2 linked regions of the Nonomuraea africana genome follow. The protein of the gene in region 1 interacts with the protein of each later gene in a pairwise test. Links are inferred from orthologs where the notes say so. Each region holds a gene or a part of one and is shown on either strand. Other genes may lie near its edges.

Evidence for each region.
Region 2: the proteins of H4W81_RS35070 (region 1) and rpe interact in binary tests that used the Escherichia coli proteins (3 or more experiments, as listed by UniProt). The link is inferred for Nonomuraea africana from one-to-one orthologs.

Annotation. Positions count from the first base shown.
Region 1 is NZ_JADBEF010000001.1:7,371,192-7,386,084, reverse strand. Bases 4,542-7,522 are described here. They hold H4W81_RS35070 (PfkB family carbohydrate kinase), read left to right. Parts: upstream 4,542-5,463; coding sequence 5,464-6,582; downstream 6,583-7,522. Other genes in these bases: H4W81_RS35065 (LacI family DNA-binding transcriptional regulator), read left to right, coding at 6,595-7,522; H4W81_RS35075 (SIS domain-containing protein), read left to right, coding at 4,542-5,387. Outside these bases: H4W81_RS35100 (aldo/keto reductase), read right to left, coding at 1-246; H4W81_RS35095 (TIM barrel protein), read right to left, coding at 301-1,137; H4W81_RS35090 (carbohydrate ABC transporter permease), read right to left, coding at 1,149-1,985; H4W81_RS35085 (carbohydrate ABC transporter permease), read right to left, coding at 1,979-2,866; H4W81_RS35080 (ABC transporter substrate-binding protein), read right to left, coding at 2,871-4,178; more of H4W81_RS35075, read left to right, coding at 4,383-4,541; more of H4W81_RS35065, read left to right, coding at 7,523-7,695; H4W81_RS35060 (hypothetical protein), read right to left, coding at 7,746-8,234; H4W81_RS35055 (VOC family protein), read left to right, coding at 8,386-8,781; H4W81_RS35050 (hypothetical protein), read left to right, coding at 9,039-9,326; H4W81_RS35030 (helix-turn-helix domain-containing protein), read right to left, coding at 13,153-14,550; H4W81_RS35025 (YbaB/EbfC family nucleoid-associated protein), read left to right, coding at 14,884-14,893. UniProt on the Escherichia coli protein: Catalyzes the ATP-dependent phosphorylation of fructoselysine to fructoselysine 6-phosphate. Functions in a fructoselysine degradation pathway that allows E.coli to grow on fructoselysine or psicoselysine.
Region 2 is NZ_JADBEF010000001.1:4,436,136-4,450,879, reverse strand. Bases 4,430-7,261 are described here. They hold rpe (ribulose-phosphate 3-epimerase), read left to right. Parts: upstream 4,430-5,434; coding sequence 5,435-6,088; downstream 6,089-7,261. Other genes in these bases: H4W81_RS20950 (ABC transporter ATP-binding protein), read right to left, coding at 6,320-7,261; H4W81_RS20960 (VOC family protein), read right to left, coding at 4,881-5,300. Outside these bases: H4W81_RS20985 (hypothetical protein), read left to right, coding at 1-409; H4W81_RS20980 (hypothetical protein), read left to right, coding at 433-1,767; def (peptide deformylase), read left to right, coding at 1,837-2,385; fmt (methionyl-tRNA formyltransferase), read left to right, coding at 2,388-3,317; more of H4W81_RS20950, read right to left, coding at 7,262-7,297; H4W81_RS20945 (ABC transporter ATP-binding protein), read right to left, coding at 7,294-8,286; H4W81_RS20940 (ABC transporter permease), read right to left, coding at 8,286-9,266; H4W81_RS20935 (ABC transporter substrate-binding protein), read right to left, coding at 9,318-11,096; H4W81_RS20930 (ABC transporter permease), read right to left, coding at 11,104-12,096; H4W81_RS20925 (oxygenase MpaB family protein), read left to right, coding at 12,321-13,130; bifunctional diaminohydroxyphosphoribosylaminopyrimidine deaminase/5-amino-6-(5-phosphoribosylamino)uracil reductase RibD, read left to right, coding at 13,695-14,744. UniProt on the Escherichia coli protein: Catalyzes the reversible epimerization of D-ribulose 5-phosphate to D-xylulose 5-phosphate.

The sequences.
Region 1 (14,893 bases):
CTTGGTGGCGACCAGGAGGCCGGCGTCGGGACGGTCGCGCAGGTAGGCGCCGATCAGCTGCTCGCTGCGGCCGTCGCCGTACACGTCGGCGGTGTCGAAGAAGGTCACGCCCGACTCGACGGCCGCGTCGAGGACGGCCAGCGCGTCCTTCTCCGTCACCTCGCCCCAGTCCGCGCCGAGCTGCCACGTGCCGAGCCCGACGACCGAGACCTTCTGGCCGGTCCTGCCGATGATCCGTTGTTCCATGCCCTCAGCATCGGCGGCGTGGCCGTCGGCTGTCCAATCGCCCTATCTCGTCGCCTATCTCGGCAGTGCGTACGTCACCGCCGACAGGCAGCGCTCGACGACGGGCCTGGGGCCGAACGCGTATGAGCCGTCGCCGAAGAGCTCGAACGTCATGTGCCCGCCGTACCCCCTGCGTTCCAGCGCGGACAGGTACGCGGCGAGCGGCAGCTCGCCGTCGCCCCACGCCAGGTGGCCCGCAGGACTGCCGTCGATGAGGTGCACGTGGCGCACCCGGTCGCCGAGGGAGTCGAAGTAGTCGTCGACGCCCTCTCCGGCCACCGCCATGCCCACGGTGTCGAGCACGGCGCCCAGGTTCGGCGAGCCGATCTCGTCGAGCATCCTGGCGAGCGTCCGCGAGTCGTTGACGAGGTTCGACTCCACGCGCTGGAGCGGTTCGAGCACGCAGGCCACCCCCAGCGTCCCGGCGTAGGCGGTGATCTCGCCGATGGCGTCCACCGAACGACGCCAGGCCGCCTCCAGCGGCTCGTCCTCGAAGCCCCGTCCGGGGGTCAGCAGGAGCAGCTCGGCCCCGAGCTCCGCGCCCAACTCGGCGGCGCGGCGGAACATCGCGATGCTCGCCGCCCGCAGCCATGTGACCGGCGAGGCCACGTTGACCGGGTAGGACACCTGCTCAGGCGTGAGGCAGTGCACGCCGAGCCCGCGCGACGCGGCCGCGCGGCGGACGGCCCGCGCCTCGGCGTCGCTCACCTGCGGGACGTGGAAGTGCGGCGCGATGCCCCACAGCTCCAGCCGCTCCCGGCCGAGATCGGCGGCGTCGTCGAGGAAGCGCTCGAACGGCAGGTGCTGGTAGCCGAAGTTCGAGCCGGTGAGCTGCTGGAGGGAGAGGGTCATGGGGAGCTCCGTTACTTGCCGATTCCGTCAGCGAGGCCTTTGACGATGTAACGCTGGCCGAAGAAGAAAAGCAGCACCACGGGGACGGCCGCGATCACCATGCCGGCGAAGACGACGGGGTAGTCGGTGCCGTGCTTGCTCATCAGGCTGGTCAGACCCACGGGAAGAGTCTGCACGCCGCTGCCGCTGGTGAACACCATCGCGAAGAGGTACTCGTTCCAGGCGAACAGCACGTGCAGCAGGACCGTCGAGGTGATGATCGGCTTGCTCATCGGCAGGATGATCCGCCAGAACGCGGTCCACCGGCCGGCGCCGTCCATCTCGGCGGCCTCGTCGACTTCGCGCGGGAGATCGATCATGTAGGCGCGGATGAGGAAGGTGGTGAACGGCACCCGGAAGGCCGTGTACAGGATGAGCAGCGCCCAGAAGCTGTTGTACAGCCCCATCGCCTGGAACATCTTCACCAGGGGGACGAGCGCCACGGTCGGGGCGAGCATGAGCCCGCCGAGGATCAGCGCGGTGATCGCCTTGTTGAACGGGATGGCGACCCTGGTCAGGCCGTAGGCGGCCCAGGCGCTGACGAAGACGGTGACGATCGTCGACGTCACCGTGACGAGCACGCTGGTGGTGAGGTAGTCGCTGACCCCCCGGTTCCACGCCTTCTGGTAGTTCGCGAAGCTCCAGTCGACGGGCAGCGCGAACGGGTTGCCGAACAGCTCGGCGTTGGACTTGAACCCGTTGAGCGCCATCCACAGCAGCGGGTACAGCACGACCACGGCGAGGCCGAGCAGGAAGGCCCACATGAACACGCGTGCGATCACGCCGAGGAAGCTCAGGCGTCTCACCATTCCACCCTTCTCCTGCGGGTGACCCACAGCTGCGCCATGGCGACGCCGAGCGTGATCACGAAGATCACCGTCGCGATCGCGGCGGCGTAGCCGAAGTTGTTGCGGACGAAACCGCTGCGGTAGAGCCAGGTGCCCATGACCTGCGTCGAGTTGTTCGGCCCTCCGCTGGTCATGACCATGACCTCGTTGAACACCTGGAACGCCCCCGAGATGGTGACCATCGTCATGAGTCCCGTCATCTCGCGAACCAGCGGGACCGTGACGTGGACGAAACGGCGGATCGGGCCGGTGCCGTCGATGGCGGCCGCGCCGTACAGCTCGGCGGGGATGCGCTGGATGGCGACCGCGAACAGCAGGGTGGAGTACCCGAAGCCCTGCCACTGGCTCATCGCGATGATCGCGAGCATCGCGGTGCTCTCCTGGCCCAGCCACGACTGGTCGACCAGCCCGAGCCCCACCGCCTCGAGCGCGTGGTTGAGCGGGCCGAGGTTCGGCTCGTAGATGAAGTAGAAGAGCAGGCCCGCGACCGTCAGCGAGATGGCCGAGGGAAGGAAGTAGATCGCCCTGAGGCTGCGCCGCCACCGGTCGCTGCGGATGCTCTCGATGAGCGCGGCCAGCAGCAGCGCGCCGAAGACCTGGAAGACGATCGAGATCACCGCGTAGAGCAGGTTGTTCCCGAACGAGGACCAGAAGATCGGGTCGTCGAGGAGCTTGGCGTAGTTGTCGAGCCCGACGTACTCCTGGTCTCCGCTGTAGATGTCCCACTTGAGCGTGCTGAACCCGAAGTTCTGCACGAGCGGCAGGTAGACGAACACCCCGACGAGCACGAGGGCGGGGACGACCCACGCGAGCCCGAGCGTCCGCTGGACGATGGCGCGCACCGGACTACTTGGCAGACTCTGAGGCCTGGCGGACGCTCTCGAGCACCTGCTCGGGCTTCTTGCCGCCGGTGATGAGCGCCTCGCCGCCCGCCAGCCACGCGTCGGCGACCTCGGGCACCGTCACCATGTCCAGCCAGCTGGCCAGCTCGGGCGCCTGGTTGACCAGTTCGATCCCCTCGTAGACGGCCTTGCTCGAGGTCTCGGGGGTGACGGCGCCGACGACCGTGCTCGGCTGGCCGTACGGGGGAGAGGAGAGGGTCTTCGCGTTCTCCTTCGAGGTGACGAACTTCATGAAGTCGACGGCGAGCGCGGCGCGCGGCGACTTGGCGTTGACCAGGTAGCCCTCGGGCGCGCCCTCGATCACCTTGGGGTTGCCGGCCGCGCCGGCGGGGACCGGCAGCGGGAAGATGCCGAAGTTCTCGGGGGTGAGCCCGCGGCCGGCCGTCGTGCTGTCGAACTCCAGGATCTCCTGGTAGTACATGGCGGCCTTGCCGTTGGAGAAGGCCTCCTGCGCCGAGGTGTAGAGCACGCCGTTGGTGCCGCTGCCGGTGTCGGTGCAGGTGTCGACGAGGGTCTTGAACTGCTTCAGCGCGGTGACGTAACCGGTGTGGTCGAGCTTGGCCGTCGCGGGGTGGAAGTCGGCGCGCAGGGTGGCGCTCGGCACGTTGTAGGCGAAGAGCTGCTGGAGGTAGTGCAGCGCGGGCCAGCCGTCCTTGTTGCCGAAGGCGATGGGCTCGTATCCGGCCTTGCGTAGCGTCTCGCAACTGCCGATGAGCTCCTCGAAGCTGGTGGGCACCTTGACGCCCGCCTTGGTGAAGGCGGCCTTGTTGTAGCCCATGAACTTGCCGTTGTTGTACAGCGGGATGCCGTAGTAGCGCCCGTCGTAGGCGAAGGCCGACAGGGAGGCCTTGCTGAAGGTCTTGCCCCACTCGGTGTCGGGGCCGATCACCTTGGTGAGGTCGGCCGCGCGACCGCCGCGGACGTAGTTCTCCGCCCAGTTGCCGGTCCAGGTGAAGTAGATGTCAGGCAGCGCGTCCGAGGCGGTCAGCGTCTTCGACTTGTCCTTGATGCTCTGGTCGGTCTCCTGGATGAGCTCGACCTTCACCCCCGGATGCTGCTTCTCGTAGGCGGCGGCCAGCTTCTCGAAGTACGGGCTCAGCGGGTCGCCCGCGAACTTGGTGAGGACGCTGAGCGTGCCGGAGTACTCCGGCTTCGCCGTGACGTCGGCTGCGGGAGCCTTGCCCGAGCCACCGGAGCAGCCGGTGAGGGCGAGCGTTCCGAGCAGTGCCGCGAACGTCGTCAGTGGGCGCATGGGCTTCCTTTCTCTCGGGGGGAGAGGGGGCGCTTGGTGAGGGCTGACTGTACAGAGGAACTGATACCGGTACCAGACTCACAGCCAAGATCTTTATAAACATGGCTCTGAACTGCGGGATTGACGTCACCGGTTTCTCTGTGTCAGCGTGATCCCCGCGTGATACCGGTCTCAGGTTGACCGAACCACTCCCGAAAGGACGCGATGATGCTCGGATTCAACGAGCCCGAATTCCTCTCACAGACGGCGAGCGCGGTGGCCCTGCGCCCCCAGATCGAGGAGCTCGTCGACCGCCTCGTGGACGAGGGGTTCGACAACCTCTTCCTCGTCGGCGCGGGCGGCACGTATGCCCAGATGTGGCCGTACGAGCACCTCGCCAGGCGTGGCTCGAGCCTTCCCGTGCGGTCCGCGATCGCGGCGGAGCTGATCGTCTCCGGTGACGCCACCCTGGGCGAGCGCTCGGTGGCGATCTTCACCTCGGTCTCGGGCACCACCGACGACAGCATCCGCGCCATCGAGTACTGCAAGGCCAGGGGCGCCTACACGATCGGTTTCACCGGCTACGCCGACTCACCCGTCGCCAAGAGCGTCGACGTGGCGCTCATCTCCGAGCCCAAGACGTGGCCCTTCGACATGCAGATGCTGCTGTTCATGGGACGGCTGCTCGCCCGCAGGGGCGAGTTCGACGGCTACGAGAAGCTCGCCGACGAGCTCGCCGGCATCCCGGGCGTCCTGGTCGAGGTGGCGAAGCAGGCCGAGCCCGTGGCCGCCGCCTTCGCCGAGGCCCACAAGGACACCGACTACCACTTCCTGGTCGGCGGCGGAAACCTCTGGGGATTCACCTACCTCTACTCCATGTGCATCCTCGAGGAGATGCAGTGGCTGCGCACCACCAGGGTGCACAGCGCCGAGTTCTTCCACGGCTCGCTCGAGCTGATCGAGAAGGACACCAGCGTGATCATCTTCCAGGGCGAGGACGAGACCCGCCCCCTCACCGACCGGGTCGAGGCCTTCGCCAGGCGTGTCTCGAACGACGTCACCGTCTTCGACACGAAGGACTACCCGCTCGAGGGCGTCAGCCCCGAGTTCCGCGGCCTGCTCGCCCCGCTGGTGCTCGACACCGTGCTGAGCAGGGTCAGCAAGCACCTGGAGCGGGTTCGCGACCACTCGCTCGACCTGCGCCGCTACTACCGGGTCATGGAGTACTGAGCACCTCGGTGCCCCGCCTGGACCACCTGGGCGGGGCGCGCACCCTCGCCCTCACTCGCCCGCGCACAGGAGAACCATGAGAGTCCTCGGCTTCGGTGACAACATCGTCGACCGGTTCGTCGACCGCGGCATCGACTACCCGGGCGGCAACAGCGTCAACGTCGCCGTCTACGCGCGCAGACTCGGCCTCGACGCGGCCTACCTCGGGGTCTTCGGCGACGACGACCTCGGCAGCTTCCTGCGCGAGTCGATCGCCGCCCAGGGGGTCGCCGTCGACCGCTGCGCGGTGAAGGAGGGGGAGAGCGGCGTCTCCACGCTGCGCGTCGACGATGGCGACCGGATCTTCCTCGGCTGGAACGGCGGCGGCGTCACCGTCAGCGAGCCGCTGGTGCTCGACGACGACCTGCTCGACTACGTGTCGTCCTTCGACCTCGTCCACTCGAGCGTCTACTCCCGCAGCGAGAGCGAACTGCCCAAGCTGGCGGGGCTCGGGCCGCTGGTGAGCTTCGACCTCTCCAGCGAGGAGGAGTTCCGCACACCCGCCTATCTCGATCGGGTCTGCCCGCACGCCGACCTGCTGCTGCTCTCCTGCTCCCATCTCGACGAGGCCGCCACGCGCGCCCTGCTCGCCAATGCCGTACGGCGGGGCGCGGGCATGGCGCTCGCCACTCGGGGGGTGGAGGGGGCGATCGCCCACGACGGACGCGTCACGGTGGCGGTGGCGGCTCGGCCGGTAGGGGAGGAGGAGGTCGTCGACACGATGGGCTGCGGCGACGCCTTCCTGGCCGGCTTCGCCGTCTCGCTCCTGCGCAGCGGCTGGTCAGCGAGGCCCCCCTCGTTCGGCGCCTCGGGCTCGGGGAGCTCGGGCTCGTCGGCCGCGGGGGGCGCGGCAGGGTCATCGACGTCGACCGGCTCGGGCGGCTCAGACTCAGAGACCTCCGTGCGCTCGGAGGGCGCGGCAGGCTCGAAGACGTCGACCGGCTCGGCGACCTCTGCGAGTTCGGCGGGGGCGCGGGCTGCGCGGTTCGCGCGGACGGGGTCCTCGCCGGCGGAGGGCGCGATCGAGCGGGCTCTGCATGACGGCGCCGCGGCCGCGTACGACCAGTGCTTCGTCGAAGGGGCCTTCGGCTACGGCCGGGCCACCGTGACACCGCCCGTGGCTAGCATGTGGCGAGCCGCCGAACACGAGAGATGAGGGACGCCATCCATGCCAGCTGACCGGGGCCGTGCGGCGGGGCCGCCGACGATCTCCGAGGTGGCCGCCGAGGCAGGTGTCGGCCGCGCCACCGCGGCCAGGACCCTCGGCGGGTATGGGTACGTCAGTCCCGAGCTGCGCGAGCGGGTGCTCGCGGCGGCCGAGAAGCTCGGCTACCGCACGAACGCGCTCGCCCGCAGCATGTCGACGGGCGTGAGCCACACCCTCGGGGTGATCGTCGCCGACATCGGCAACCCCTTCTTCGCCGGTGTCGTGCGAGGGATCTCCGACACCTCCCGTGCCAGAGGTTTCGACACGATCGTGCTGAGCACCTACGAGGACCTCGACGAGGAGGTCGCGGCGACGAACGTGCTCATCGACAAGCGCGTCGACGGCGTCATCATCGCCTCGGCGGCCGTCGACCGTACGGAGGTGGCCCACATCAAGGCGGCGATGGACCGCGGCATCCCCGTCGTCCTCGTCGACCGCGCCGTCGCCTCGCTCGACCTCGACGCCGTCGTCATCGACAACCGCGACGCGGCCAGGGAGGCGGTCGAGGTGCTCATCACGGCGGGCCACCGCCGTATCGGGTTCGTCTGGGGCCCGCCGGTGGCGCAGGCCCCCGCGACCCGGCGCGGACTGCTCACCGCGGCCTCCCGCAACCTCTGGACGGACGGCGAGCGCCTGCGCGGCTACCTCGACGCGCTCGACGACGCCCGCATCCCCTTCGACCCCGACCTCGTGATGGTCGGACGCAAGACGGAGGAGCGGGCGACCGAGGAGGTCGCCCGCATGCTGGCCCTCCCCGACCGCATCACCGCGGTGTTCTGCACCGAGACCGACGCGGTAACCGGCGCCCTGCGAGCCCTCCGTACGGCGGGGCTGTCCTGCCCGCGTGACGTCGCCCTGATCGGCTTCGACGACAGCTCATGGGCGGCGGTCATGGAGCCGCCCCTCACGATGATCGAACAGCCCGTGCACCAACTGGGCGCGAAGGCGGCGGAGGTACTGCTCGACACCATCGCGGGCACCGAACCCCGCAGGGAGATGCACACCCTGAGCTCCCGCCTCATCCTGCGCTCCTCGGTGGCCCCACCCCCCGCAGGGAGCTAGGTCAGCCTTGTCGAGGCTGAGAAGCGCCATCGCGATTGGGGGGCGGCCTCCTACCTCGGCAAGGGTTTCGCCCTCGTGACCTCCGCTGACGCAGCGGTGATGAACTCCTCGACCGCCTCACGCACAGCGTCGCCCCGCTGGGTCAGAGCGGCCCGCTCCGTGGAATCGTGCATGTCGGCCACGAGGGTCATGGCGTTCTCCGCAAGGCGCGTGATCTCGGGGTCATCGGCCAGGAGGCGAACCCGATAGAGAGAGTGCCATGACGCCGCGCGAAGCCGGTACGACGTCGCCTTGGCCTCGTCATAGGCCGCGCTCTCCCTGCCCTCGAACCTCAGCAAGGCGCGGTTGTACTGGGCGGAGCGGAATTCGAGGACGGTCCCGGCGAACCCGCTGTAGACCGCCATTCGTTCCTCACGGAGGCGCGCGGAGATCGTGAACTGTTCGGCTCTCTGGGCGGTCCTCTGCTGGAAGAGGTAGGTGACGAGTGAACCTAAGAGGGTTCCCCCGATCGCGAAGAGCCCGGCGAGGACGGCTTCCATGGGACTCAGTTGATCACAGTCGAGAGGCCGATCGGGGCCCAAAGCCGGAGGGGCCATGCCGATGATCTCGACATGACCTGTCTGAGCTGGGCCCTACCTTCCTGTGCCATGGCGCGAGGTCGGCGTCGGCCGCACTGGCAGGATGATCAGGATGAGTCTCAAGGAGATCCGTAATTTCGACTACACGATCCTGCTCTGCGAGAAGATGAAGGAGACGAGAGCCTTCTACAAGGACGTGATGGGCTTTCCCCTCGAACTCGACCTCGAAAACTGGGTGACCTTCAGGGTGGGCGTCACGTTGCTGACGCTGCGGCCAAGGGGGCGGGGGCCGGCCTGGGACGACGACGGCCCCTCAGTGTCAGGGGCCGCGGCTGTCCAGCTCGCGTTCCGCGTGCCACCCCCTGCCGTGGACGCCTGCCATGCGGAGCTGGTCACCAAGGGCGTCACCATCGTCAGGGAACCGACCGACCTGCCCGAGTGGCGGCACCGGACGCTGTTCTTCCGCGATCCCGAAGACAATGTGATCGAGATCTACGCCGAGTACTGAGCGAGCCCGGCGTTCCATGCTGGTCACGATGTGGTCAGCCCATTTGCTGACGATGAGCCGTCCTACGCCTACGCGGAGGACCTCCGGTTGTCGGCTGGGGGATGAAGGCGGACATCCGCCGCCGCCCGCGGATGAGACGGTGGCGTCGGAGGAATTGGACGTCTGACCCGAACGTGCGGAATCCCTTGCCCGGCTGGCTCTTTGGGCGGGCGCACGGTGCCATCGGTTGGAAGTGAGGGTGAGTGAAGCGGCGGAGCATGGCCTTCCTGCTGATTCTGGCGTTGGCGGCGATGCCGACGCTCAGCACCAGCGCTCCACCAGATTGCGGAGTGCAACCCCTCGCAGATGCCGAACACCTCTCGCGGGAGGCGCTGTTCCTGGAGGCGATGCGGAAGGCAGAGGCTCTCCTGCCCAGCCCGACTCCGTCCGTGATGGTGTCCAGGGGCTACGTGCCCGATGTGAAGGTTGGGACTGTGGCGCCCATGGGAGTGGAGATCGTAGAGCCGCCGGGCTGTCCCGAGATCAGCGATCAATATCCGGAATAGGCTAGCGCGCCGGTACCAGCACGTCACGGATGCCGTTCGGGACACAGTGGTGCTTTGGGAGTCGGCGAACGACCTCGAAGGGCCACAAAGCCGAAGGGGCCATGCCGATGATCTCGGCATGGCCCCTTCGAACTGGCGGAGGATAGGAGATTTGAACTCCTGAAGGGTTGCCCCTTACACGCTTTCCAAGCGTGCGCCCTCGGCCACTAGGCGAATCCTCCGTCGAGAAGCTTACCGGACTCTTCGCGATGAAGAGACCACGATTTAGCGTGAGCGAGCACTGCCGTACGGGGCTAGACTGTCGTAGGACCCCTCGCGCGGCGTCATCCTGTGAACCTCCCCAGGGCCGGAAGGCAGCAAGGATAAGCGGGCTCTGGCGGGTGTGCGAGGGGTCTCTTCATTGGAAGCCCCCTCGCAGGCGGGATGGTCGCATGAGTCTTGCGCTTTACCGCAAGTACCGGCCCGGAACCTTCGCCGAGGTCAAGGGTCAGGAACACGTCACCGATCCCTTGCGGCAGGCGCTGCGCACCGGCCGGATCAACCACGCCTATCTCTTCAGCGGTCCGCGCGGGTGCGGCAAGACTTCCAGTGCGCGCATCCTGGCGCGCTCCCTCAACTGTGCGAAGGGCCCGACGCCCGACCCCTGCGGCGAGTGCGAGTCGTGTGTGGCGCTCGCCCCCACGGGTCCTGGTCACCTCGACGTCATCGAGATCGACGCGGCCTCCCACGGCGGCGTCGACGACGCGCGCGACCTGCGCGAGCGGGCGTTCTTCGCCCCCGTCTCGGCGCGCTACAAGATCTACATCATCGACGAGGCGCACATGGTGACCCGCGAGGGTTTCAACGCGCTGCTCAAGCTCGTCGAGGAGCCCCCGCCGCACCTGAAGTTCATCTTCGCGACGACCGAGCCCGAGAAGGTCATCGGCACGATCAAGTCGCGCACCCACCACTACCCGTTCCGGCTGATGCCGCCCGCGACGCTCAAGGCGCTGATGGAGGAGATCCTCACCTCCGAGAGCGTCCCCTACGAGCCTGCCGCGCTGCCGCTGGTCGTCAGGGCGGGCGCGGGCTCCGCGCGTGACTCGCTGTCCATCCTCGACCAGCTCCTCGCCGGAGCCGATGACGACGGCATCACCTACGCCAAGGCCGTCTCCCTGCTCGGCTACACCGACGGCGACCTGCTCGACGAGGTGGTCGACGCCTTCGCCAGGCGCGAGGGGGCCGCGGTCTTCCACACCGTCAACCGGGTCATCGAGGGTGGGCACGACCCGCGCAGGTTCGCCGCCGACCTGCTCGAACGCTTCCGCGACCTGGTGATCCTCGCCAACGTCCCCGAGGCGGCGACCAGCGGCCTGCTCGACCGTCCCGCCGACGAGCTCGAACGCCTCGTCGCCCAGGCCGCCTCGATGGGTCCCGCCGAGCTGACCCGTGCGGCCGAGCTGTTCAATGCGGGCCTCACCGAGATGCGCGGCGCCACGTCGCCCCGGTTGCTGCTCGAGCTGATGTGCGCGCGGGTGCTGCTGCCCGGCGCTGCCCAGGGCGAGGGCGCGCTGCTGGCCCGCCTCGAACGCCTGGAGCGCGGCGGCGTGGTCGCCCAGATGGCGTCCCGTCCAGCCCCTGGTGGTACGGCAGGCACCCACGGCGCCGGAGCCGCGGCCGGCTCCTACGGCGAGCCTGCTGCTTCCATGACGACGTCCGGGCCTTCCGGGGCGGCTGCCGCTTCCGGCGACGCCGCCGGTTCCCCGGCCGCCGTCACCTCCGATGCGGGATCCGGGCAGGCGGGTACGGCGTCCGCCCCCTCGGGCGCGGCGGCGCCGAGCACCCCCGGGACGGGGGGCACTGGTTCGGGCGCTCCCGGTGTGATGGGGGCCGCCTCTGGCTCCGGCGCGGCCAGTGCAGGGGACGACTGGCCGGAGACGGTCAGGCCTGGAGCTCCCACGCCGCAGCCCGAGCAGCCGGTTCAGCAGGCTCCCGCCTACGCTCCGCCCGCTGCCGGTGGTGCGGGGCAGTTGCAGCAGCAGTGGCCCGCCGTTCTGGCCGCGCTGAAGAAGCGCAGCATCGTCGTCTGGGCGAACGTCAACACCAACGCCCAGGTGGTCGGCGTCGAGGGCAACGTCGTCACGCTGGGGTTCAGCCAGGTCGGCGCGATGAAGAACTTCACCGGTGGCGGCAAGGACGCCGTCGTGGCCGGTGCGCTGGGCGACGTCCTGGGCGGCACGTGGCGAGTCGAGGCGGTGGTCGGGGGCTCACCCGCGCCGCAGGGTCGCCCGCCTCAGCCCGGTCCCGGCGCTCCCCAGGCTCCGCATGGCGGGCCGAGCGGTGGCCCCGGTGTCTCACCCGGCGGTCCTGGTGTCTCGCCCGGCGGCTTTCAGGGTGGTCCCGCCGGGAACGGCGGCCATGGCGGCGCTCCCGCTGGAACCGGTGTCGCCGGAACTGGTGTCGCTGGAGGCGGTGCTCCTGAGGAGGCTGCTTCGACCGGCGGCTTTGCCGGTGGTGCCGCGGTAGCTGGTGTCCCAGGTGGCGACGCCTATGGAGGCGCGCCCGGTGCGGGCGTTCCCAGCGGAGGTGCTGCCGGAGGAGTGCCCGGTGCCGGCGTTCCTGGCGGAGGTGCTTCCGGAGGCGCGCCTGGCGCAGGTGTTCCCGGGGGAAGCGCTTCTGGGGGAGTGCCTGTTCCTGGTGTTCCCGGGGGAGGTGCTTCCGCAGGAGCGCCGGGGGCAGGTGTTCCCGGGGGCGGCGTTGTCGGAGGCGCGTCCGGTGCAGGCGCTCCTGCGGGCGCATCGAGCGTGGGCGTCGCTGGAGTCGGGGTTCCTGAGGGCGCTGCTTCTGGAGCCGTTGCTCCCGGCGGCGGTTTTCCCGGAGGGGGTGCTTCCGAGGGCCTCGGTGACGGGGGTCAGGGAGGCGTGTCCGGTGGCGATCAGCGGGAGCGGCTGACCACCGACGAGTCCTGGCCGCAGGCGCCCGACGATCCGGATCCTGGCATGCCGCCCATGCCGAGCCCCACGCAGGGGACGAGCCGATCCTCAGGTTCTGCGCAGGCGGCCCGGACGCCCAGCCCCGGTCTGGCGGCGGCGCGGTCGGCGGCGAAGGCCGCGGCCCAGGCGGCGGCGCAGGCGGGTCCCCGTGTGCCCGCGTCCCGGCAGGGTGGCGGCTCGGGCGGGTGGCCCGACGCGATTCCTGGACGGCAGCGCGGTCCCGAGTCCGACGACGTCGACCCGCTCAACGACGCCAACGCGGATGTCGACGAGCTCAGCGGCATGGCCTTGCTCCAACGCGAACTCGGCGCCCAAATGATCGGCGAAATCGACCACACCTGATCGACCATCCGGGGATCGGCCATTCTGAGGACCAACCTCCGAGGGCCGACCTTCCGAGCGATCGGAACCGGCCTCCAGGGTGCTGGTTTCTCGGGGGCTGGTTGCCTCCGGGTCGGCTTCCCAAAGGGTGCTGGTTGCTCGGGGGGTCGGATTCTCAGACGTGCTGGTTTTCAGGGTCGGGCTTCCCGCGAGGTTGATCCCCAGGGCGTGGCTGTCCAGGCGCGTCGGTATCCCGGGAATGGCCCTTCCGTTGGGGTGGCCAGCCATGGGCGCTCGGTAATGCGTATCCCTGGACAGACCCCGGCCCCGTGACCAGCGGGGCGCTCAAGGGTGCCTGCCGTACAGAGAGAGCAGTCACCGGGAGAACGCTGTGACCAGCGGGCGGTGCCTGTCGTGCAGAGAGAGCGGTCACCGGGAGAAAGCTGTGACCAGCGGGCGGTGCCTGTCGTGCAGAGAGGGCGGTCACCGGGAGAAAGCTGTGAGCAGCGGGCGGTGCCTGCCGTACAGAAAAGTCAGGGAGAGAGGCGCGCGCGGGCGGCGGCGGCGCGGTGGTCGGAGGAGGGGAGGGCGGCGGCGACGCGTTCGAGGATCTGGAAGTCGTCACGCCCATTGGCCGTCTGCGCGTACGTCCACAGGTCGTCGGCCGAGCCGTGGGTGAGGAGGCTCGTGCGTACCTGCACCTCCAGCTCGTCGCGAGCGCTGCGGATCTCGGGTGACTCCGAGCGCGGCAGCAGCGGCCCCGTGTACGCCCGGGCGACGGCCTCGTGGTCGTTGGCCGCCAGCAATGGCTTGAGTTCGAGGAAGTCGGCGGACAGGGGCGCGACCAGCCGGTACGGCTTGGCCGCCACCGCCTCGCCGAGCTGCGCGCGCAGCCGGTAGATCTCGGGCCTGATCGTGGCGGGGTTACCGTCCTCGCCATAGAGGTAATAGGAGAGTTGCTCCGCGGTAAGGCCCGAGGGGTACAGCGCGAGCAGGGTCAGGATCTCGGCGTGGCGCAGCGAGAGCGTCAGGTAGCGGTCACCGTAGCGGGCGATGGGCGGCCCCTCGCCGAGGAAGGCGAGGCGCAGCGGCAGCGCCTCCGCCTGGGAGACGGGCCGCAGGAGGAAGCCGTCGAAGAACGGCTCGAGGATTCCGGCCTGGCAGGCCATGTCGCCCGGCTCGGGGAGGGTGATTCGCGCGCCGAGCCTGCCCCAGTGGTCGCCCGCGAGGACCCGTCCCGTCTTGGTGATCAGGACGCCCTCGCGCTGGACGAGCGAGTCGTATCTCCTGCGCAGCCGCTCGTCGCGTTCGTGCATCATCAGCGCGAGCCGCGCCTCGGCCAGCTTGGCCGTGGTGGCGACGAGCGCGACGGTCGCGGGGTGGAGGCTGCGGGTGGTGCCGCTGACGTCGACGCAGCCGAGCACGGTGTCGGTGTCGGGGTCGATGATCGGCGCGGAGCTGCACGACCAGCAGTGGAGCACGCGCAGCAGGTGCTCCTCGGAGTAGACGTGGACGGGCTTGCGGGTGGCGAGCGCGGTGCCGATGCCGTTGGTGCCGACGGAGATCTCGGACCAGTGGTGGCCGTCGGCCAGGCCGACGATGTCGGCGCGGCGCATGGTGCCGAAGTCGCCGTCGCGCCACAGGATCCTGCCCTCGGCGTCCGTCACGATCATGATGTGCTCGGCCTCGTCGGCCATGCGTCTCAGCGTGTCCGCGAGCATGGGCAGCAGCGGCTGGAGCGGGTGCGACTGGCGGACGTCCTTGATGAGGGAGCCGTCGTACACCAGCGGCGCAGCACGGCTCTCCGGATCGACCCCAGCCTCTTTCGACCTCCGCCACGACGCGCTGATCAGCTGCCGCGGCTCTCCGACCGTCGTCTCGTGGATCCGGCGAAGCCGGCGAGAGTACGCATCGAGGTTCGCGTCACTCATCGGCCACTCCAAGTAGTCGAGCTGTACGGCGAAGCATCCGTGTTATCACCGACATCCGCAACCCATTCGGGGGATTGCTTAGGGTGATTGAATGCTCGCAACGTGTGTGCAACGTCGGTCTCGGTAGTGTCACGGCCCACGCTGACATGGTGCGGCCGCTCCGGTCGGCGTGAGGGCCGGGTCCCGGACGCTGGAGGGGGGCTGGGATCCGGCCATAAACCCCTGGTCCATGGCATGCAGATGAAACGCATGTGCTCCCCAGTACATGACGGCGCTCAGACACCGTAGGCTCGTGACAGTTAAGGACGCGGAGCAGGCGAGGAGCGCACGAAGGTGAACCCAG
Region 2 (14,744 bases), 2.9 Mb from region 1 along the record:
GGCCCGCGGCATCGCGGTCACCATCGTCGACCGGCTCGACGCGGCCGCGGAGGGCGCCGTGCGCGCCCGCCTCGACGACCAGGAGCTGCGCCCGCACGCCATCCACTGGCTGACCTCCCGCGGCCTGCCCGCGCCCCCGCTGACCCAGGAGGAGCTGCTCTGGGTGAGCGTCGACATGCTCGCCCTCGCGATGCCGGCCGCGGAGGAGGATCCCGAGATCTTCGCCGAGAACATCGCCGCCTCGGGACCGCCCGCCTACCTGATCGAGGAGATGTGGCGGGTCGACCACCCCGACGTGGTCGACGTCCTCGAGCTTCTCGGCCGGTCCATCCCCGACGGCACCCTGGCCAAGGCGGCGAGGAAGGCCGCGTTCAAGGCCCGCTCCCGCGCGATCGGTACGTCCCTGTGACGCCTGTGCAGTAAGTTTCGTGGGTGGCAAACAACGTCTTCGATCTCACCGAGCTGCGTAAGCCTCCTCCGCTCGAGGACAAGCACGTCGAAGGCCTGGTCTTCCCGCCGGTCGCGCTCGCGCCCGACGCCGACCTGGCCAGGGCGGTGCCACGGGTGCCGCTGGTCGCCGACGCCCTGCGGCTGACCGCCTGGACGGGCACCCGTCCGGTGACCGAGCACGGCCTGCTGAGCGCCGAGGACGCCGAGGCGGCCGTCGCCGAGCTCGGCCTCGCGCCCTCGCGCCTGCGCCTGCTGTGGATCGTCGCGGTCAACACGGGCCTGCTGCATATCATGCGGGGCACCGCCGGCCGGGGGCCCCTCTCGCTCCAACTGCCGGTCGAGGCGACGCTGGAGTTCTGGGACGGCGTCGTGATGGACGTCCTCGACCGGGCCGACGCCAACGCCGACGAGCCGGGGCTGACCGGATCCGCCGTGGTCGACGAGCACCTGGCGGAGACGCTGGCCACCGTCTACTCCGTCCGCACCGGCGTGGCCGCCGCCACCCTGGCCAAGGGCATCCTCCAGTCCCACGAGGTGGCCTGCGCCCCCGGCGCGGTGGAGCTGCGCCGCCTGGCCGCGTCCCTGCCCGCCGAGCTCTACGACGCGCTGGCGGTGCTCGAATACTGCGGCCTGGTCGAGCAGACCACCACGGGGCACTTCAGGCTCACCCCGCTCGGCGTCTGGGCGGTCAGGCGCGACCTGCTGCGCGAGGGCCACGACGCGCCGACGGCCGTCGAGGTCGAGGTCTACTCCGACTACGCCGCCGCCGAGCTGGTCGAGGCGATGATCACCGGTGCGGTCACGACGAGCGTGGTCGCCTACTGGCTGGAGCGCCGCTCGCCCGTCTCCGCCGCCCACGAACTGGTCCAGGTCGCCGCCTCGGGCACGGCGGGGCAGCGCGGCGCGGTCGGCACCATCCTGGAGGAGCTGGGCCCCGAGGCCGAGGTGCCCGTCCGCAAGGCGCTCGACGAGCCGCTCATGTGGCGCTACGCCGCCTCCTGGCTGCACATCCGCGATCTTCCCGCGCCGCCGCTCAGCCCCGACGACCACACCTGGATCGCGATCGACTCCCTGGCCGCGCTCCTCTACTTCGCCGACGCGCCGGGCGCGATGGGCTCCTTCGACGTGCTGGAGGCCGGCGAGGAGCTGGTGCGGCTGGTCGGCGAGATGGCCTCGGCCGACCATCCCGACACCGTCGCGGTCCTCGACCTGCTCGCCAACCACCACGGGGACCAGGCGGTGGCCAAGGCGGCCAGGAAGGCCGCGATGAAGGCCCGCTCACTGCAGGCGCGGCTGACGGGGAACGCGCCCGACTAGCCGCTCGAAACCGAGCGCGTTTCCCATCAGTAGACTGGGGTGATCCCATCTATGCGAACGGAGTACCCCTTGTCCATTCAGTCGATCAGGCTGTTCGGTGACCCGGTGCTGCGCACCCCGGCGGCCCCCGTCGTCGACTTCGACAAGGAGCTGCGCAAGCTGGTCAAGGACCTCACCGACACGATGATGGACGCGCCGGGCGCGGGGCTGGCCGCCCCGCAGATCGGTGTCGGCCTGCGCGTGTTCACCTACTACGTCGACGACCAGCTCGGCCACCTGATCAACCCCGACCTCGACCTGTCGGCCGAACTCGACGAGGAGGGCGAGGAGGGCTGCCTGTCCTTCCCCGGCCTGTCCTTCCCGACGCCGCGCGCGATCCGCGCGGTCGCCAAGGGCTTCAACATGCACGGCGAGCCGGTCGTGCTCGAGGGCACCGACCTGATGGCCAGGTGCTTCCAGCACGAGACCGACCACCTCGACGGCATCCTGTTCATCGACAGGATGGACCCCAAGCAGCGCAAGCTGGCCATGAAGGCCATCCGCGAGGCCGAGTGGAGCGGACTGGCCGCCCCCACGGTCAAGTTCTCACCCCACGCCACGGGCGGGAGGGCCCTCTGACGATGCGCCTGGTCTTCGCCGGCACTCCAGAGACCGCGCTGCCCTCGCTGCGCGCGCTGATCGACTCGCCGCGCCACGAGGTGGTGGCCGTGCTCACCCGCCCCGACGCGCGCGCGGGCCGGGGCCGCTCCCTGCAACCCAGCCCGGTGGCCGCGCTCGCGCAGGAGGCCGGCATCGAGGTGCTGCGTCCCGCGAAGGTGAGCGACCCCGAGTTCCTCGCCCAGCTGGCCGCGCTGGAGCCCGACTGCTGCCCCGTGGTCGCCTACGGGGCCCTGCTGCCGCAGGCCGCGCTCGACATCCCCCGTCACGGCTGGATCAACCTGCACTTCTCCCTGCTGCCCGCGTGGCGCGGCGCGGCGCCCGTGCAGCACGCCGTGCTGCACGGCGACGAGATCACCGGCGCGGCGACCTTCCAGATCGTGAAGGAGCTCGACGCCGGCCCCGTCTACGGCGTGGTCACCGAGGAGATCAAGGCCACCGACACCAGCGGCGAGCTGCTCGCCCGGCTGGCGATCTCGGGCGCGGGGCTGCTGGCGGCGACGCTCGACGGGGTCGAGGACGGCACGCTGGAGGCGCGGCCGCAGCCGCTCGAGGGGGTCTCCGTCGCGCCCAAGCTCACCGTCGAGGACGCCCAGGTCGACTGGAGCGCGCCCGCCATGCGGGTGGACAGGCTCGTGCGCGCCTGCACGCCCAACCCCGGCCCCTGGACGACCTTCCGCGGGCAGCGGGTGAAGCTCGGTCCGGTACGGCCCGCGACCTCGGCGCGGCGGCTGGCGCCCGGCGAGCTCGAGGTGGAGAAGAACACCGTGCTGGTCGGCACCGGCACCCATCCGGTGGAGCTGGGCGAGGTGCAACCGCAGGGCAAGCGGCTGATGACCGCGGGGGAGTGGGCGCGCGGCGTGCGCGTCACGACTGAGGATCGGCTGGGCTGATGGCGGATCGTGGATCACCAGGCGGCCGATCGGGCGGTTCCTCCGGCTCCTCCGGGGGCCGCGGCTCCTCTGAGGGACGCGGTTCTTCAGGAGGACGCGGTTCTTCAGGGGGGCGCGGGTCTTCCGGGGGACGTGGTCCGTCCGGTGGGCGGGGGTTCTCCGGAGGGCGCGGTCGCGGTGGGCGGCCGCCCAAGCCGACCCGCGACGAGGCCCGCAACGCCGCCTACGACCTGCTGAGAGCCGTCGACGAGCGCGACGCCTACGCCAACCTGCTGATGCCGCGCCTGCTGCGCGAGCGAGGTCTCGGGGGGCGCGACGCCGCCCTGGCGACGGAGCTGGCCTACGGCACCCTGCGCGGCCTCGGCACCTACGACGCGATCATCGCGATGTGCGGCGACCGCGAGCCCGACCCCGCCGTGCTCGACGCGCTCCGGTTGGGCGCCCACCAGCTGCTCAAGATGCGCGTCCCGCCGCACGCGGCCGTCGGCACCACCGTCGACCTGGTACGGCTGCGCATCGGCACCGGCGCCTCACGCTTCGCCAACGCCGTCCTGCGCAAGATCGCCTCCAGGTCGATGGAGGAGTGGATCCCGATCGTCGCGCCCGACGAGGAATCCGACCCCGCCGGCCACCTCGCGATCGCCTACAGCCACCCCCGCTGGATCGTCAGCGCCTTTCGCGACGCGCTCGGCGGCGACCCCAAGGAGACCGCCGAGCTGCTGGCGGCCGACAACGCCAGGCCCACGGTCACGCTGGTGGCCAGGCCGGGCCGCAGCTCGCTGGAGGAGCTCGAGGGCTCGGGAGCCGAGCCGGGGCGCTACTCGCCCTATGCCGCCTACCTTCCCGAGGGCGACCCCGGCCGGATCCTCGCGGTGGCCGAGACCCGCGCGGCCGTGCAGGACGAGGCCAGCCAGCTCGTCACGCTCGCGCTCACCAGGGTCCCCCTGGAGGGGACCGACGAGCTGTGGCTGGACATGTGCGCCGGGCCGGGCGGCAAGGCCGGCCTGCTCGACGCCATCGCCACCCACGGCGACCTGGCGGGGCTCGACGGCCGCGACCCTGACGCCTTCCCCGGTGGGGCGCGGCTGCTGGCCGCCGACGCGCAGTACCACAGGGCCCGCCTGGTCTGGCAGACCACCAGGCGGGCCGCGGTCATCACCGCGGACGGCACCGAGCCGCCGTGGCGGCCCGGGGTCTTCGACCGGGTGATGCTCGACGCGCCCTGCACCGGTCTCGGCGCCCTGCGCCGCCGTCCGGAGGCCAGGTGGCGGCGCGACCCGGCAAGCGTGGCCGAGCTCGGCGCGTTGCAGCGGCGCCTGCTGGCCGCCGCGCTCGACGCGGTGCGCCCCGGCGGCGTCGTCGCCTACGTGACCTGCTCGCCGCATCTGGCCGAGACGCAGGTGGTGGTCGCCGACGCGCTCAAGCGCAGGGGCGACGCCGAGCAGCTCGACGCCCGCGCGTACCTGCCGGAGGTGGAGGGCCTCGGCGAGGGGCCGCACGCGCAGTTCTGGCCCCACCGCCACGGCACCGACGCCATGTTCATCGCGCTGCTCCGCAGGCGGGTCACACCTTCCTGAACGTGCCCAGCACGGCGAGGTAGTGCGGGTTGTACGTCAGGCCCAGCACGTTGCCGAACGGGTCGACCACCGCGGCGGTGACGAAGCCCTCGCCGCGGTCGGTCAGCGGCTGGTACTCCTCGGCCCCCATCGAGAGCAGCTTCTCCACGGTCGCCTTCAGGTCGTCGACGTGCCAGCGCACGATGGCTCCGCCGGGGGAGTCCGCCGCGCCGGGCGGGGCGTAGGCGCGGTCGGCGATGCCCAGCTCGTGCTGGTAGTCGCCGACGCGGAACTCGGCGTAGGCGAGTCCGCCGTCGGGGTCGCGGCGCTCGAAGTAGGGCTCGATGCCCAGGAACTCGGTGTACCAGCGCGCCGCGGTCGGCACGTCGTCGGCCCAGAACGTGGTCGTGGCGAGTCCTCGCAGCATGATGACCTCCCCTTCGGGTCGAGGTGCGTGACAGTCCACATCCTTTCCCGCGAACGTGCACGGGCAAAGGAGCGCGCGACGTGCCCGCGGCCGGTGCCGGGGAGCGGGGGCGCGTTCACTACACTCGGGGCATCATGGCCGTTCAGATCTCGCCCAGCATCCTGTCCGCCGACTTCGCCAGGCTCGCCGACGAGGCCGCCCGCGTGCCGAACGCCGACTGGCTGCACGTGGATGTCATGGACAACCACTTCGTGCCCAACCTCACCCTCGGTCTTCCGGTCGTCGAGGCCCTGCTCAAGGCCACCTCGACGCCGATCGACTGCCACCTGATGATCGAGGACCCGGATCGGTGGGCCCCCGCCTACGCCGAGGCGGGCGCCGGCAGCGTCACCATCCACGCCGAGGCCGCCAAGGCGCCCGTGCGCACCCTGCGGCAGATCCGCGCGGCCGGGGCGCGCTCGGGCTTCGCGCTGAACCCGGCGACGGCGGTCGAGCCGTACGAGGACCTGCTGCCCGAGATCGACATGCTGCTGCTGATGACGGTCGAGCCCGGGTTCGGCGGGCAGAAGTTCCTCGACGTGGTGCTGCCGAAGATCAGGCGGGCGCGGGAGCTGATCGCGAAGCACGGGGGCCAGGTGTGGCTCCAGGTCGACGGCGGGGTGGCGGCCGACACCATCGAGCGCTGCGCCGAGGCGGGCGCCGACGTCTTCGTCGCGGGCAGCGCGGTGTACGGGGCCGCCGACCCGTACACCGCCATCGAGCACCTCCGCTCCCTCGCGACCACCTGAGGTCTCTCCCGGCGCGTGAGCCGGGGTCGCTTCATCCGGTACGGCAAGCCGGGTCACGCGCCACCCTTCGCGCGGGGCCGGCGTCTGTCCAGGGATACGCCGCACCGGGCGCACGGGGCCGGGGTGGGAACGGACCCGGCGTAGCGGCGGCCCGCAGGAGAACGCGTGGCGGACGGGCGGCCAGAGGTGACCACGGTGGGCGTGATCCGGCTTGCCGTACCCGCAGGAAGATCACACGGGGAAGTGGCACGCGGTGAGGTGGTCCTCGCGGTTGCCGGGCAGCCGCGTCAGCGGCGGCGTGGTGAGCGCGCACTTCTCCTGCGCCCGCCAGCACCTGGTCCTGAAGCGGCAGCCCGAGGGCGGGTCGATCGGCGACGGCACGTCGCCGGTGAGCCTGATCCGCTCCCTGCCGCCGCCGTTCACCGCCACCTCCGGCACCGCCGACAGCAGCGCGTGCGTGTAGGGGTGGCGGGGCCGCTCGTAGAGCGAGGACCTGTCGCCGATCTCCACGATCCTGCCCAGGTACATCACCGCCACCCGCTGTGAGAAGTGCCGCACCACGGCCAGGTCGTGCGCGATGAACAGGAACGCGATCCCGAGCTCACGCTGCAGCCGCCCGAGGAGGTTGACCACCTGGGCCTGGATCGAGACGTCGAGGGCGGAGACGGGCTCGTCGGCGACGATCAGCCTGGGCTCCAGCGCCAGGGCCCGCGCGATGCCGATCCGCTGCCGCTGGCCGCCGGAGAACTCGTGGGGGAAGCGGTTGACGTGCTCGGGGTTCAGCCCGACGATCTCCAGCAGCTCGCGGACCCTGGCCTCGCGCCCGCCCTTCGGGTGGAGGTCGTTGATGTCCATCGGCCCTCGGATGATCGCGCCGACGGTGTGCCGCGGGTTCAGCGACGAGTAGGGATCCTGGAAGATCATCTGGATCTCCGACCTGATCGGTTTCATGGCCCTGCGGCTCGCGTGGCTGATGTCGCGGCCGTCGTAGACGATGCGGCCGGCGGTGGGTTCGAGCAGGCGCGCGGCCAGGCGGCCCGTCGTGGACTTGCCGCACCCCGACTCGCCGACCAGGCCCAGCGTCTGGCCGGCGTGGACGGTCAGGTCGACGCCGTCCACCGCGTGCACGCTGCCGATCTGGCGCCTGATCGGGAAGCCGCCCCTGACGGGGAAGTGCTTCTCCAGCCCGGACAGCTCCAGCAGCGTCATGGGGCCACCTCCCGCTTCTGCTTCAGGGTCAGGTAACAGGCGTCGCCGTGGCCGCGCGGCGGAGAGAGCTCGGGTCGCTCGCCGGTGCACACCTGGGGTCCGGGCAGCTCCACGAAGTCGCAACGCGGGTGGAACGGGCAGCCCCTCGGCACGTTGATGAGGCTCGGCGGCGCGCCGCGCACCGGGCGCAGCTCCTCGGTGACCGGACGGCGCAGGGTCGGCATCGAGCCGAGCAGGCCCCAGGTGTAGGGGTGGCGGGGCTCGCGCAGCACCTCGCGCACGGTGCCGCGCTCGACGGCCCGGCCGGCGTACATCACCAGGACGTGGTGGGCCGCGGCGGCGACCACGCCCAGGTCGTGGGTGATGAGGATGATCGCGGTGCCGCTCTGCTCCTGCAGCTCCCTCAGCAGGTCGAGGATCTGCGCCTGCACGGTCACGTCCAGCGCGGTGGTCGGCTCGTCGGCGATCAGCAGCCCTGGATCGCACACCAGCGCCATCGCGATCGTGGCGCGCTGACGCATGCCGCCGGAGAACTGGTGCGGGTAGTCCTCGACCCGTGCCTTCGCCTGGGGGATGCCGACCCTGTCCAGCATCACGATCGCCCGCTCCCAGGCGGCCGACCTGGAGGCGCCCCGGTGCCTGCGGTAGACCTCCGCGATCTGCGCGCCCACCGTGTGGAACGGCGACAGCGAGGTCAGCGGGTCCTGGAAGATCATCGCGATCCTGTTGCCGCGCAGCCGCTCCATCGTCGTGCGGGGCGCGCCGAGCAGTTCCTGGCCCTCGAAGACGACCCGGCCCGAGAGCTCGGAGGTACGAGGGTCGTGCAGGCCGAGCACGGCCATGCTGGTCACCGACTTGCCCGAGCCCGACTCGCCCACGACGCCGAGCGTGCTGCCCCGCTCCACCTCGAACGACAGCTCGTCCACGGCGTGCACGACGCCGTCCTCGGTCCTGAAGTCGACGGTCAGATCGCTTACCTGAAGGAACACTAGGTCAGCCTCACCCTGGGGTCGATGACGGCGTAGAGGGCGTCGACCACGGCGTTCATCACCACGATCGCGCCCGCGGCGACCAGGACGGTCGCCATGAGCGTGGGCAGGTCGGAGTAGGTGACGGCGCGGACCGACAGGCGGCCGAGGCCCTGCAGGCCGAAGGTGGTCTCGGTGATGATCGCGCCGCCGATGAGGGTGCCGAGGTCAACGCCGAAGATCGTGATGATCGGGATCAGCGTGCCGCGCAGCGCGAAGCGCAGGACGACCGTACGGGCCGGCAGGCCCTTGGCGCGGGCCGTGCGGACGTAGTCCTCGCTCAGGTTCTCCACCATCGTGGAGCGGGTCATCCTGGTGTAGTTGGCGGTGAAGATGATGGCCAGCACCACCCAGGGCAGCAGCAGGCCCGCCGCCCAGCCGAGCGGGTTCTCGGTGAGCGGCACGTAGGAGGGGCTGGGCAGGAGCTTGCCCTGGTAGACGAGGAAGTACAGGGCGAGGGTGCCGACGAAGTAGATCTGCACCGACGCGCCGATCAGCGACGCCACGCTCGCGATCTTGTCCAGCGGGCGGCCCTGGCGCAGCGCGGCGAGGATGCCGGTGGCCACCCCGAAGGTCAGGAAGATCACCGCGGCGCCGACCGTGAGGGAGAGGGTGACCGGCAGCCTGTCCATGATCGTCTCGAAGACCGGGGCGCGGTTGACGAAGGAGTAGCCGAGGCAGGGCGCCGGGCAGTAGCCGAGGCCCGGGTAGTCGCGGCCGGCGAAGATCCCCGCCAGCCACGCCACGAACTGCGCCATCACCGGCTGGTCGAGGCCGAGGTTGCGTCTGACGAGGGCGAGCAGCTCAGGCGGGCAGACCTTGCCACAGGCCAGCAGGGCGGGGTCCGACGGCAGCGCGAAGAACAGGAAGAACGTCACCGCGGAGATGATCACCAGCGTGACCGCGGTGGCGATGGTACGGCGGACGGCGAAACGGAGCACGGCATCTCCTGCGGAGGGGCCCCGGACGGCGACCGCCCGGGGCCGGGGACGCTAGGGCTTCACGAAGATGGTGTTGGGCGAGACGATCCACTGCTGCGGGTCGATCTCCGCGCCGCCCACCTTGGAGCCGTGCAGCATGGTCGCGATGCGGTTCTCCGCGACGACCAGCGGGGTGATGGTCTCCTGGATCTTCTTGTCCAGTCGCATCCAGGCCGCGTTCTGCGCGTCGAAGTCGGGCATCTCGGCGATCTTCTGCATCTCGGCCTTGAGCGCGGGGTCGTCCAGGTGGGAGTAGTTGGGCGCGCCGTCGGCGACGGGGCCGAAGATGACGGGCAGGACCGTGGAGCCCGAGGCCCAGTCGGCGCCCCAGCCGGCCCAGTAGAGGTCGAAGTCGTTGTCGACCAGGCCGATGGAGTCGTAGTAGGTCTTGCGGTCCATGGGCTTGGTGACGACCGTGATCCCCGCCTTCTCCAGCGCGTTCTTGATCGCGACCGTGATGCGTTCCTGCAGGGGAGTCTGGTTGTAGGCGTAGACGATGGTCGGCGTCGGGTCGCTCGACCCGGCCAGCAGCTGCTTGGCCTTCTCGATGTCCCCCTCGGGCTTGGCGGTCTTGCCGAACAGGTCGTAGGACTCGTAGCCGATCGTGGTGTTCTCGTTCAGGATGGTCGTCGGCAGCGCGGCGGCCTGCGGCCCGCCCGCGATCTGCTGGATCTGCTTGCTGGGCCAGGCGTGGTTGATCGCCTGACGGATCTTGATGTCCTTCACCCTGTCGAGGTTGAAGTAGTAGTAGTTGCCGTACGGCGAGGGGCTGATCATGCGCCTGGACGCCAGGCTCTGGTCGCTCAGCACCTGCTGCAGCCGCTCGGGCGGAGTGAGGGCGTAGAAGGTGAACGCCTGCTGGTCGGCTCCGGCGTCGGCGACCAGCCGGTCGGTGATCTGCAGCGACTCCTGGCCGAACTCCAGCTTCCACACGTCGGGGTAGGCGCCGCGGATCGGGTCGGTGGCGGCGTCCCAGTGCGGGTTGCGCGCCAGCTCGTACGACTTGTCCACCACGTGCGACTTGATGATGTACGGCCCGCTGGACACCGGCTGCTTGTCGTACTGCTCCCTGGTATCCTTGGCCTTGGGCACGATGCCGTACCCGGCCATCGCGAAGGCGTAGTTGGCGTCGGCGTGCGGCGCCTTGAACCTGAAGACGACCGTCTTGTCGTCGGGCGTCTCGATGGCGTCGAGGTCCTTGCCGCCGTAGGGCCCCTCGTAGGCCGCCCGGTGGTCCTCCTGGGTCAGCCACTGCTGGATGTAGGTGGGGCCCTGGGTGATGAACGGGGCGAACATCCGCTCGATCGTCCACTTGACGTCCGCCGAGGTGATCGGCGTGCCGTCCTGCCACTTCACCCCGTCCTTCAGAGTGAAGCTCCAGGTCTTCCCGCCGTCGGAGGCCGTGCCCGCGTCGGTGGCCAGGTCACCGACGAGCTTGTACTCGCCCTTGGCGACGCGCTTGTAGCCGGTCAGCCCGCGATGGATGAGCAGCCCGAAGTTGGCCTCGGTGTTGACGTAGATCTGGGCCGGGTCCAGGTGGGAGAAGTCGTCCCTGTCGATCATCGTGACGGTGCCGCCCCTGACGACGCCCTCGGGTTCGATCGCGGGGCCCCTGCTGTCCTCGGCGGTGCCCACCGAGATCTTCGGCGCGCTGTACGAGGCGGCGGCCGAGGGCGCCGCCTGCGAGCTCGTGCCCTGTGGCGGCGCGCCCTGGTTGGCCGGCGCGCAGGCGCCGGTCAGCGCCAGGGCCCCGGCGGCGAGTACGGCGATGGCCGTGCGGACGGACGGCATGACTCTCCTATCGTTTGATCTTCGGGTCGAAGGCGTCCCGTACCGAGTCGCCGAGCAGGTTGAAGGCGATGACGAAGACCAGCAGGGCGACGCCGGGGAAGACGAGGTAGGTGATGTCGTTCTGGTAGACCTCGGTGCCGCGCAGGAACATCCGCCCCCAGTCGGGGATCGGCTCGATCATGCCGACGCCGAGGAACGACAGCGCCGCCTCCGCCGTCACCAGGGCGGGCAGCAGCAGCGTCGACTGGATGAGGATCGGCGTCCACAGGTTGGGCAGCAGCTCCCTGAACACCACCCTGGCAGGGGAGGCGCCGGTCACCCTGGCCGCCTCGACGAACTCCCGCTCGCGCAGCGTCAGCACCTGGCCGCGCAGCAGCCGGGCCAGGCCCGCCCACCCGAAGGCGCTCAGCACGATCACCAGCGTGACCGCGCGCAGCCACACGGGCGTCTGCTCGTCGGGCCGGACGAACAGGTTCTCCACCACGGGCATGAACGCGATCGTGAACAGCACCGCGGGGAAGGACAGCACGATGTCGATCACCCTGCCGATGACCGAGTCGACCCGTCCGCCCGCGTAGCCGGCCACGATGCCGAGCACCACGCCGAGCAGCGAGGTGAGCACCGTGGCCACGACCGCTATCAGCAGCGAGGTCCTGATGCCGTAGACGAGCTGGGCGAAGACGTCACGGCCGAGGCCGGGCTCGACGCCGAACCAGAATTCCGCACTCACGCCGCCGTTGGCGCCGACCGGATAGCCGAAGTCGTTCAGCAGCCCGGGATTCTCCTGACCGTAGAGCGTGTAGGGGTCCTTTCCGTAGACCAGGGAAATGACCGGCGCGAGAATGGCGACGAGGAAGAAGAACAGCACGATCACGGCGGCGCCCACCCCCGCGCGGTCGCGTTTGAAGCGCAGCCACATCAGCTGGCCCGGTGAGCGCCCGACGGCCTGGGGCATCGGGGTCACGGCGGTGGCGTCCAGCGTGGCGGTCGGGATCGTCATGGGGGCTGCTCCCGGATCAGGTGGTGCCTTGCTGGCACGTTCGCAGCCGCCCGACGGTCAATTCAATGCGCGTTCCTTGCCGATTCTGTCGCACGATCCCGACGTGTTCGTCGAGTAATTCGAGTGACAATCGGCGGCGTGTGGCGCGAGCAGGTCACCGGATCGCGACACGAACTCCATGAATCCCGGACATAGGATCATGGTTATGGGGTAATTGATTACTTATGGAGGATCACGGGCTGTTCGGGCCGCGCTCGGTGACCTGGCGGGTGATGGGGGAGCCCATCCTGCTGGTCGGCGGCTTCCGTGCCCTGCTCATGCAGGGCCTGCACCCCAGGGCGATGCGCGGAGTGCTGCAGAACTCCGCTCTCATGGACCCCGCCGAGGCGTGGTCGCGCTTCCAGCGCACGACCGAGTTCGTCAGGGTCCGCACGTACGGCACGCGCGCGGAGGTGGCCCGCGCGGGAGCGAGAGTCAGGAAGATCCACGCCACGCTGACCGCGCTCGATCCCGACACGGGCGAGCGCTTCCGGCTCGACGAGCCCGAGGCGCTGCGCTGGGTGCACGTCGGCGAGGTCGACTCCTACCTGTCGGTCGCCCTCAGGGCGGGCATCGGCCTGTCGCCCGCCGAGGCGGACCGGTTCGTCGCCGAGTGGCGCGCGGCGGCGGAGATCGTCGGCCTGTCGCCGTCCGACGTGCCGGGGTCGGTGGCCGAGCTGCGCGACTACATCGAGGCGGCACGTCCTGGGCTGCGGTTCGTGCCCGAGGCCGCGCATCCGCTGCGCATGTCGCTCAACGCGCCGCTGCCGCTCTATCTCGCGCCGGTCAGGGCCGCGGTGCCCGCGCTCACCCTGCTCGCGTTCGCGACGCTGCCCCGGTGGGCCCGCCGCCTGTACGGGCTGCCCGCCACGCCGGTGGGCGACCTGTGGGCGACGGCGTCGCTGCGGGCGCTGCACACGGGGCTCGGGCTGGTCCCCGCCCAGGTCCGCTACGCCCCCGACGCCCGCCGCGCCCGACGCATCATGGCCGCGTGATCCTCTTTCTTTCTCCTGTACGGCATGCGCGGGAGGGCGCCTCCGTCCGGCGCGTGGATCCGTCCTCCGAAGGGACGCTCCTCGTGCGATGACGGCCGGCCGCCGAACGGCGCCCGTAAAGCGACTCTGCTCGGCCGCCGAGCCCATGGTGCGGCTCGGGTGGGTTGCCGGGGGTGTCCGCTGTGCGACGAGGGCTTGCCGTTCAACGACTGCGTTGTGCGGCGGGCGTCTGCCTGCGGAAATATGTCAACCAAGCGCTCGGTCAAGAAAGTCGGTGGGGGTGGTCGCGTCGGGCTTTTCGGGCATGGCAAACTGGTAGCGAACAGAGCTAGCGTGCTCCGGGGTCGGTGAAAGTCCGAACCGGCGGTGACAGTCCGCGACCCGGCCGATGCCATCGGCCGGTTGACTCGGTGAAATTCCGGGACCGACGGTGAAAGTCCGGATGGGAGGAAGCGCGCGGGTGTCCGGTGTCCCGCCGGGCATCTCTGTGGTGCGTTCGCCGCACCCTGTCATCCCCCGGGGCCCGCCGTAGCTGCAAGCTACTGGCGAGTAGGAGGTCCGGGGGTGGACGAACCCAGCCCGGCCGGTGCCGTACCGGAAGGCGACGCCCTGCACATGGCGAGGGCGATCAGACTGGCCGCGCTCGGCCGCGGCACCACCAGCCCCAACCCCGTCGTCGGCTGCGTCGTCGTCGACGCGTCGGGAGCGCACGCGGGCGAGGGCTTTCACGCCTACGCGGGCGGCCCGCACGCCGAGGTCGTGGCGCTGAGCGAGGCGGGCGAGCGGGCCAGGGGCGGCACCGCCTACGTCACCCTCGAGCCCTGCGACCACACCGGGCGTACCGGACCGTGCTCCCAGGCCCTGCTGGAGGCGGGCGTCGCCAGGGTGGTGATCGCCGTTCTCGACCCCAACCCGAAGGCCGCGGGGGGAATGGGCCGGCTGCGCGCCCACGGGGTGCGCGTCGACAGCGGCCTGATGGCCGAGGAGGCGGAGCGCGGCAACGCCGAGTGGCTCACCTTCGTCCGGCTGGGCAGGCCGCACGTGACGTGGAAGTTCGCCGCCACGCTCGACGGCAGGTCGGCGGCCCAGGACGGCACCAGCCAGTGGATCACCTCTCCCGAGGCCAGGGCCGACGTGCACCGGCTGCGCGCCGAGTCCGACGCCATCGTCGCGGGCATCGGCACGGTCCTGGCCGACGACCCCAGGCTGACCGCCCGCCCCGAAGACGGCCCCGCCCACCGCTTCGATGGCCGCCCCAGCGCCTGGCTCGACGCCCGCCCGGGCACTGAGCTTGGTGACCGGCCCGGCGACTGGCCCGATGACCGGCTCGGCGACCGGCTCGGCGACCGGCAAGGCCCGCGCCAGGGCGTGCGACGCCGGCCGCCGCTCAGGGTGGTGGTCGACTCCGAGGCGCGGACCCCGCCGGGGGCCAGGGTGCTGTCGGCCGAGGCCCCCACCCTCATCGCCATCGCCGACGACGCCAAGACCGAGCTCCAGGCGCCCGTCCTCCGCCTGCCCCGAGCCCACCCGAAGGGCCTCGACCTGCACGCCCTCCTGGCCGAACTCGCCCGGCGAGAGATCGTCAGCGTGTTCGTGGAAGGCGGACCGGCCCTC